One region of the Exiguobacterium sp. R-39 genome, then DNA from elsewhere that is predicted to be linked to it. Evidence: riboswitches for the same ligand, from Rfam matches in the RefSeq annotation. Region 1 holds a riboswitch; each other region holds the start of a gene.
What was found. Region 1 has a riboswitch for S-adenosylmethionine ahead of ACP26N_RS02380 (2,3-diketo-5-methylthiopentyl-1-phosphate enolase). Riboswitches for the same ligand answer to the same signal wherever they lie in the genome.

Region 1 (2,263 bases):
GTATAAAACAGTGTCCGCGCCAGGTACGAACCGATGTGTTCCGCGAGTAACGGATACTTTTCCCCTTCGAGCAAGCCGGTCCGGGCGATCGTCAAATGCGACAAATCCTCCATCACCGTAAACGCTTCTTCCTTGCTCGCATGGTAGACGTGCGGAACGAAAGGAACAGCGACTTTTGCGAATTCTTTTAAGGCCGATTGTTCAATCCAGGCCCGTTCGAGCGACAGCGGCCAGCTTTCCCCGACGACTTTCGCATATGGCAACGCCTGCTTTAAAATCAGCCGTTTTTCTCCTTCCTGAATCCGGAAAACGAGATTTAAATTCCCGTCCCCGATCTCTTCTGCCGTCACCGGTTCATTGCCGATTAATCCGAGTGTCCGGACCCGTTCAATCGCGTCCTGTACTGTAAATGCTTGGTATCCCATTCTGGTTTCCTCCTTGTTGATCACACGAAAAAACGCCTCTTTTCGTCAAAGAAAAGAGGCGCGGCAGAATACTCCGTCCTCTTATCTCTCAGACGAATGTCTGTTGGATGTAGCACCGTGCCGGATGGTCGGTTGCTGCGGCGTCTTCGGGCCAATTCCCTCTGCCAACTCACGATAAGAGTCATATGTAGTTGTCATGTGATTTGATGTTGATTTGAATACTACGTGCGTTGCTGGCCGTCTGTCAATTCCAATTTTTAGTGAAACGGATTCAAAAACGGAACCGTCTATAGAAGAAGTATTTTCAAAAAAATAAATTTTCAAAATATAGTTTGACAAGTGATGGATCTCATGTAAAAATTGCAATTAGATTTCACAATTTCATCCAATTCTTATCAAGAGCAGACGGAGGGACGAGCCCTACGATGTCGCAGCAACCGACCACTTGGCACGGTGCTAATTCTTGCAGCTAATACGCTGACAGATAAGAGTCCACGCGCAATTTTTCATGGTCTCTTGTCATTGACGAGGGACCATTTTTGTATTTTTCAATAAGGGAGAGACGATTCATATGGCGTACATTACCGCAACATACCAACTCGGAACGACTGATCAGTTGCCGAAACGGGCAGAGCAAATCGCGCTCGGTCTGACGGTCGGTTCATGGACCGATTTAAATCACTTGGAACAACAACAACTGGAATCCTTTAAAGGACAGGTCGTCCATACAGAAGAACATGACGGCAAAGGTTACATTACGATCCGTTATCCGGAACACAACGTCTCACGGGACTTTTCCGCTATCTTAACGACGGTCTTCGGTAAACTGTCGCTCGATGGACAAATCAAGTTAACCGACTTACAGCTTCCCTCGTCATTCACGAACGACTTTCCCGGTGCCAAATTCGGGATTGAAGGAGTCCGTCAATTGATTCAGGTCCATGACCGTCCCCTGTTGATGAGCATATTTAAAGGAGTCATCGGACGGGACCTCGTCTTTTTACAGGAACAACTCGAAGCACAGCTCGCGGGCGGCATCGATCTCGTTAAAGATGATGAGATTCTATACGACAATCCGTTGACGCCGGCACTCGACCGGGCACGGATCGGACGGGAAGTCCTCGACGCCCATTATGAACGCACCGGCAAACGGGCGCTTTATGCAATTACGTTAAGCGGTCCCGTCTTCGGCTTGAAGGAACAGGCAAAACGCCTGATTGAAGCAGGTGCCACGGCCTTCCTGCTCAACACGTTTACATACGGACTCGATGTCCTGCGCGAGTTGGCTGCCGATGCGGACATTTCCGTCCCGATTTTTAATCACCCGGCCTTAAGCGGTGCCTTGATCGCAAGTCCTGAATACGGTATTTCGGCTCCTGTTCTGCTTGGAACGTTACCCCGACTGGCCGGTGCTGACTTGACATTGTTCCCGTCTCCCTATGGTAACGTTGCACTCGCCAAAGATTTGGCCCGCGGGATCGCCGTTGAAGCGACGCGAATCGGAGAAACGAAGACGATTCTGCCGGTTCCGTCCGCCGGCATCCATCCCGGCCTCGTCGCTCAGCTCGTCCGTGATTTCGGTACCGATTCGGTCATCAATGCCGGAGGCGGCGTTCACGGTCATCCGCAAGGGGCAGCGGCCGGTGTCCTTGCATTTCGTCAGGCGCTCGACGCCGCACTGACCGGAGAATCGCTGACAAGTGCCGCAACGCGGCAGGAAGAATTACGGGTCGCCCTTGACGCCTGGGGGATCACGAAATGACGACTCGGATTTTATGTGACTTCGACGGCACGGTGACGGAACACGACAACATCATCGCCTTGATGAAAGAGTTTGC
Region 2 (2,263 bases), 530 kb from region 1:
ACGTTCGTTGTATACGGCATGCCAGCGCCAACTTGAAAAAGCACGCTTAAATCAGTTAAAAACAGGAAAATCCTGAAAAAAAGTGAAACTCCTCTCTTCATGAGCCGTAAATAGAGATAGAACTTATTTTGAGGAGGATCTCCATGATTAAAGAATTAAAATTATCCGCCCGTGAAGCGCTCAGTGGTCGCTGGGTCTTCATGGCACTTATGTTTTTACTGTTTCTCATCATTCAAAGTATTCCAACGATGTTTTCTTCTGATGCGAATGAAGATATTCAAGCGATTGATTTCATCGGTTTTTTACTGAACATTCTCTTGCTTCCACTTGCGATCGGTTGGACATGGCTTGCGATGTCTGTCGCTCGAAAAGAACAGGCAAAAATCGTTGATTTATTTGAGCCATACAAAATTTTCTTAAAGGCAGTCGGTCTTTCGATTGTCCAAAGTATTTTCCTTGGTTTATGGTTCTTACTATTTATCATCCCGGGTATCATCAAGTCATTTTCGTATCTAATGACGTTTTATATTTTACGAGATGAACCTTCAATCGGCATTTTGGATGCGATTACACGTTCGCGCCAAATGATGGACGGACATAAGATGGAAGCGTTCATGCTCGTCCTCTCATTCATTGGTTGGTTCCTGCTCGGCTTGATTACCATCGGAATCGCTTTCCTATGGGTTGGCCCATACTTCAGCGTCACGCTTGCAAAATTCTATGACCGGATCCGCGGCGAAGAAGCACCCATCGAACAATCGACATTTGTTGCCCAATATTAAGACCATGAGGATGAGAGCCCGGCTCTCGTCCTTTTTTAATACTGTTATTAATTCCGATTGGAAAACAAGGTTTAATGGTTGCTTTACTCTGCTAAAAAGTGTACGATAATTCCAATAATTCTTATCAAGAGAAGTCGAGGGACTGGCCCGAAGACACTTCAGCAACCCCGCGAGCAGCGGAAGGTGCTACTTCCTAAAGGAATCTTTTCCTTTACAGATAAGAGCAGACATGATTAATCCGTCGCTCTTTTCGATTTTCGAGAAGAGCGACTTTTTTTTACAAGGGGGATATGACGGATGGAGTATGGATTTTGGTTACCGATTTTTGGCGGATGGTTACGGAATGTCGAGGACGAACAGATGCCGGCGACATTCGATTATGCGAAACAGGTCGCACAAACGGCTGAACAAATCGGGTTTTCAACGACCTTGATTGCGGAATTGAACTTAAATGACATCAAAGGACTTGAAGCACCAAGTCTTGAAGCCTGGACGACGGCAGCGGCGATTGCCGCGACGACGGAACGACTGGAAATCATGACAGCGGTCCGTCCGGGGTTCCATAATCCGGCGACGACCGCGAAGATGGCAGCAAACATCGATCAACTTAGCCACGGGCGCTTTACGTTAAACGTCGTCTCTGCCTGGTGGGAAGAAGAAGCGCGGCAATACAACGGGATCTTCACAGCTCACGACGAACGCTACGCGCGGACGGAAGAGTTTGTCACGATCATGAAAGGATTATGGGCAGATGCTTCGCCGTACAGCTTCGACGGGAACTACTATACGCTCGAGAAGACGCAACTGCATCCGAAGCCGGTTCAACGACCGGGCATCAAGTTGTACGCAGGCGGGGAAAGTGAAGCCGGCAAACAAACCATCGTCAATCATTGTGACGCTTATGTCATGCACGGCGGAACAGTGGAAGAAGTGTCCGTTAAGATTGAGGATATGAAGGCGCGCCGACAAGCGACAGGGCAACCGCCGCTTGAAAGTTTTGGATTGGCTGCTTATATCATCTGCCGCGATACGGAAGAAGAGGCTATTCAAGAATGGCAACGAATTACGGACGTCAAGGAAGACAGTGCCGGATACGCCGGGTACGACGACTTCGTCAGCAAATCACAACTCGAACAGCAGGTAAAACGGAACGATTATTCGGTCTCGAACCGCGGACTCCGTCCTGATTTGATTGGAACACCGGAACAGATTGCGGAACGGATTCTTGCGTTTGAGCAGGTGGGTGTCTCCTTATTATTACTTCAATTTTCACCACAACTGGAAGAAATGGAACGCTTCGCGCGCGACGTCATGCCGCTTGTCGAAGAAAAACGAAAGGTAGGTCAAACCAAATGACAAAAATTCATATCTTACACGAAAACCAGGAATGGACGGACCATTTAATTAAACGACTCGAGGAACTGGAGTTGCCGTATGAACAGTGGCATCTCGATGAAGGACAGGTCCCGCTTGATGAAGTC
Region 3 (2,263 bases), 770 kb from region 1:
GTCGCTAAGTGTAGTCGCGTGTCATCAATGAGTCGTAACAGTTCTGAAGCACAAACTGCGGGGACAAGATCATAGATGATTTCAAAAGCGGTCTGCTTGATATCAGGGGTGCTTTCCGGCAGATAGACCGGACAATCGGTGAAGGATAAGGCTTCGTAAGCAGGGACGGACAAGGCGGCATTGATCGTGATGATTCCTGCAATCGGGAGACCTTCAGCGGCAAGTGACAGGGCAAGTGTCGCCCCCATCGATTGTCCGACGATGAAGATCGATTCGCACCGTCCGGCTAACTGTTCGAAGCCGTCACGCAAGCTCTGTTTCCAGTCATCTGCCGTCGTCGCTTCGAATTCCAGGACATCGGTCCCATGACCGTGCAGGCGAGGGGCATAGACGGAGAAACCTTGTTCTGCGAACTGTTCTCCTACAGCCCGAACGCTTTGCGGCGTTGCGTTAAAACCATGACAGAGCAAAATGCCGACGGATCCGCGTCCTAAGGAAAAGGCTTCGGCACCCGGTATAACAGGATAAACCATACTCATCATCTCGTCCTCCATTTCAAAAATAAAAACCCGTTTGGCTTTGGACGCAAACGAGTTTCTCGTGTGTATCATCCAAAGCAACCGCTTTGCTGGTCGGAGCACCTTGCATAACAGCAGGTTGCCGTGGAGTCCTAGAGCCAGGTCTCTCGTCCACTCTTGATATATCGTATAGGAATTGTCGGATTAATCATTGAGAAGATGATAGCATTGGCGGAAATGAATTGTCAAACTCTCTTGAACAGGCGTCAAAATTCAGACAACGATCCAGTTTGTCCCGGGACAACAATCGATATGGGTCATATGGTTTATTTTTGAAAATATGGTTGACCTTTAAAAGATCTTTCTGTAGTGTAAAAATTAGTTTTACGACATAAGTTCAACCGGCAACAACACACATACGAATTTCATACCGCAACACTTATCCAGAGAGGTGGAGGGACTGGCCCTACGAAACCTCGGCAACAGACTCATTATGAGCACTGTGCCAATTCCATCAGACAATTGTCTGAGAGATGAGTCGAGTGGATTCTGCCATTGTGCGGATCCAGGTCTCTTCTTGTTTCTTAAGAAGAGACCTTTTTTGTATTTTAAAGGGGGAACAAGTGGTGATTACATTCAAAAATGTAAAAAAAATCTATGAAACAAAGGAACAATCGATTGCTGCGCTGAACGGGGTCGATCTCGAAATCCGAAAGGGAGAAATCTTCGGTGTCATCGGTTTCAGTGGAGCCGGTAAAAGTTCCTTATTACGATGCGTCAACCTGCTTGAACGGCCGACATCGGGCAGTGTGACGGTCGATGGCCAAGATTTGACGACGCTCTCGGCGAAACAGTTACGGGAAGCCAAACAACACATCGGGATGATTTTTCAGCACTTCAATCTGCTGGATTCGAATACGGTTTTTGCGAACGTCGCAAAACCCCTTGTCTTAAAGGGCGTCAAAAAAGACGAGGTCCATCGGCGGGTCAATGAACTGCTGGATTTCGTCGACTTGGCGGATAAGGCCGATCATTACCCGGATCAGTTATCGGGCGGACAGAAACAACGGGTCGGGATTGCCCGGGCACTTGCCACCCAGCCGTCCGTCCTGTTGTGTGACGAAGCGACCTCGGCGCTTGATCCGCAGACGACACAACACATATTACGCCTGCTGAAACAAATCAATCAGGAATACGGCATCACGATCTTACTGATTACCCATGAGATGGGTGTCATCCGTGAGATTTGTGACCGGGTCGCCGTCATCGAAGCCGGCAAGCTGATTGAATCGGGTACCGTGTTCGACGTCTTCTCGAATCCGCAAACGGCGACGGCAAAAAACTTCGTCCGTTCCGTCATGCAGGATGAGATTCCGGCGTCGGTTCAAAAAGTCATCGATCAACGGGATACCGGGCACCATATCTACAAAATCAACTTCCTCGGGGCAGGGACCGGACAACCGCTTTTATCGCAAGTCGCGAAACGGTTTGATGTCGACCTCAACATCCTGCACGGCAGCATCACGGAACTGCAAAACATTCCGTTTGGCAGTCTGCTTGTTGAACTGATCGGTGATGCGGCGGAAATCAAACGGGTACTGCATTACATCGATCAATCGGATGTCGTCGTCGAGGAGGTGCTCGCAGATGCTGGTTAACTATACGGATATTTGGACCGCTTTTTTGCAAACGATGACGATGGTCGGACTGTCGTTACTCTTTTCGACATTGATTGGTTTACCGCT

Region 2: linked by a shared signal. The riboswitch ahead of ACP26N_RS15620 (LLM class flavin-dependent oxidoreductase) and the one ahead of ACP26N_RS02380 (2,3-diketo-5-methylthiopentyl-1-phosphate enolase) in region 1 are both predicted to bind S-adenosylmethionine.
Region 3: linked by a shared signal. The riboswitch ahead of ACP26N_RS14335 (methionine ABC transporter ATP-binding protein) and the one ahead of ACP26N_RS02380 (2,3-diketo-5-methylthiopentyl-1-phosphate enolase) in region 1 are both predicted to bind S-adenosylmethionine.

What each region holds. Positions count from the first base shown of each region.
Region 1 covers NZ_CP187965.1:440,461-442,723, reverse strand. Annotated here, with positions in the region: gene mtnK (S-methyl-5-thioribose kinase) at 1-425, opposite strand, end outside; SAM riboswitch class I at 504-606, opposite strand; SAM riboswitch class I at 815-916, shown strand; gene ACP26N_RS02380 (2,3-diketo-5-methylthiopentyl-1-phosphate enolase) at 997-2,187, shown strand; gene ACP26N_RS02375 (2-hydroxy-3-keto-5-methylthiopentenyl-1-phosphate phosphatase) at 2,184-2,263, shown strand, end outside.
Region 2 covers NZ_CP187965.1:2,993,266-2,995,528, reverse strand. Annotated here, with positions in the region: gene ACP26N_RS15630 (DUF2325 domain-containing protein) at 1-76, shown strand, start outside; gene ACP26N_RS15625 (DUF975 family protein) at 144-782, shown strand; SAM riboswitch class I at 901-1,006, shown strand; gene ACP26N_RS15620 (LLM class flavin-dependent oxidoreductase) at 1,080-2,138, shown strand; gene ACP26N_RS15615 (ATP-grasp domain-containing protein) at 2,135-2,263, shown strand, end outside.
Region 3 covers NZ_CP187965.1:2,759,493-2,761,755, reverse strand. Annotated here, with positions in the region: gene ACP26N_RS14340 (alpha/beta hydrolase) at 1-539, opposite strand, end outside; SAM riboswitch class I at 602-705, opposite strand; SAM riboswitch class I at 955-1,058, shown strand; gene ACP26N_RS14335 (methionine ABC transporter ATP-binding protein) at 1,145-2,176, shown strand; gene ACP26N_RS14330 (methionine ABC transporter permease) at 2,166-2,263, shown strand, end outside.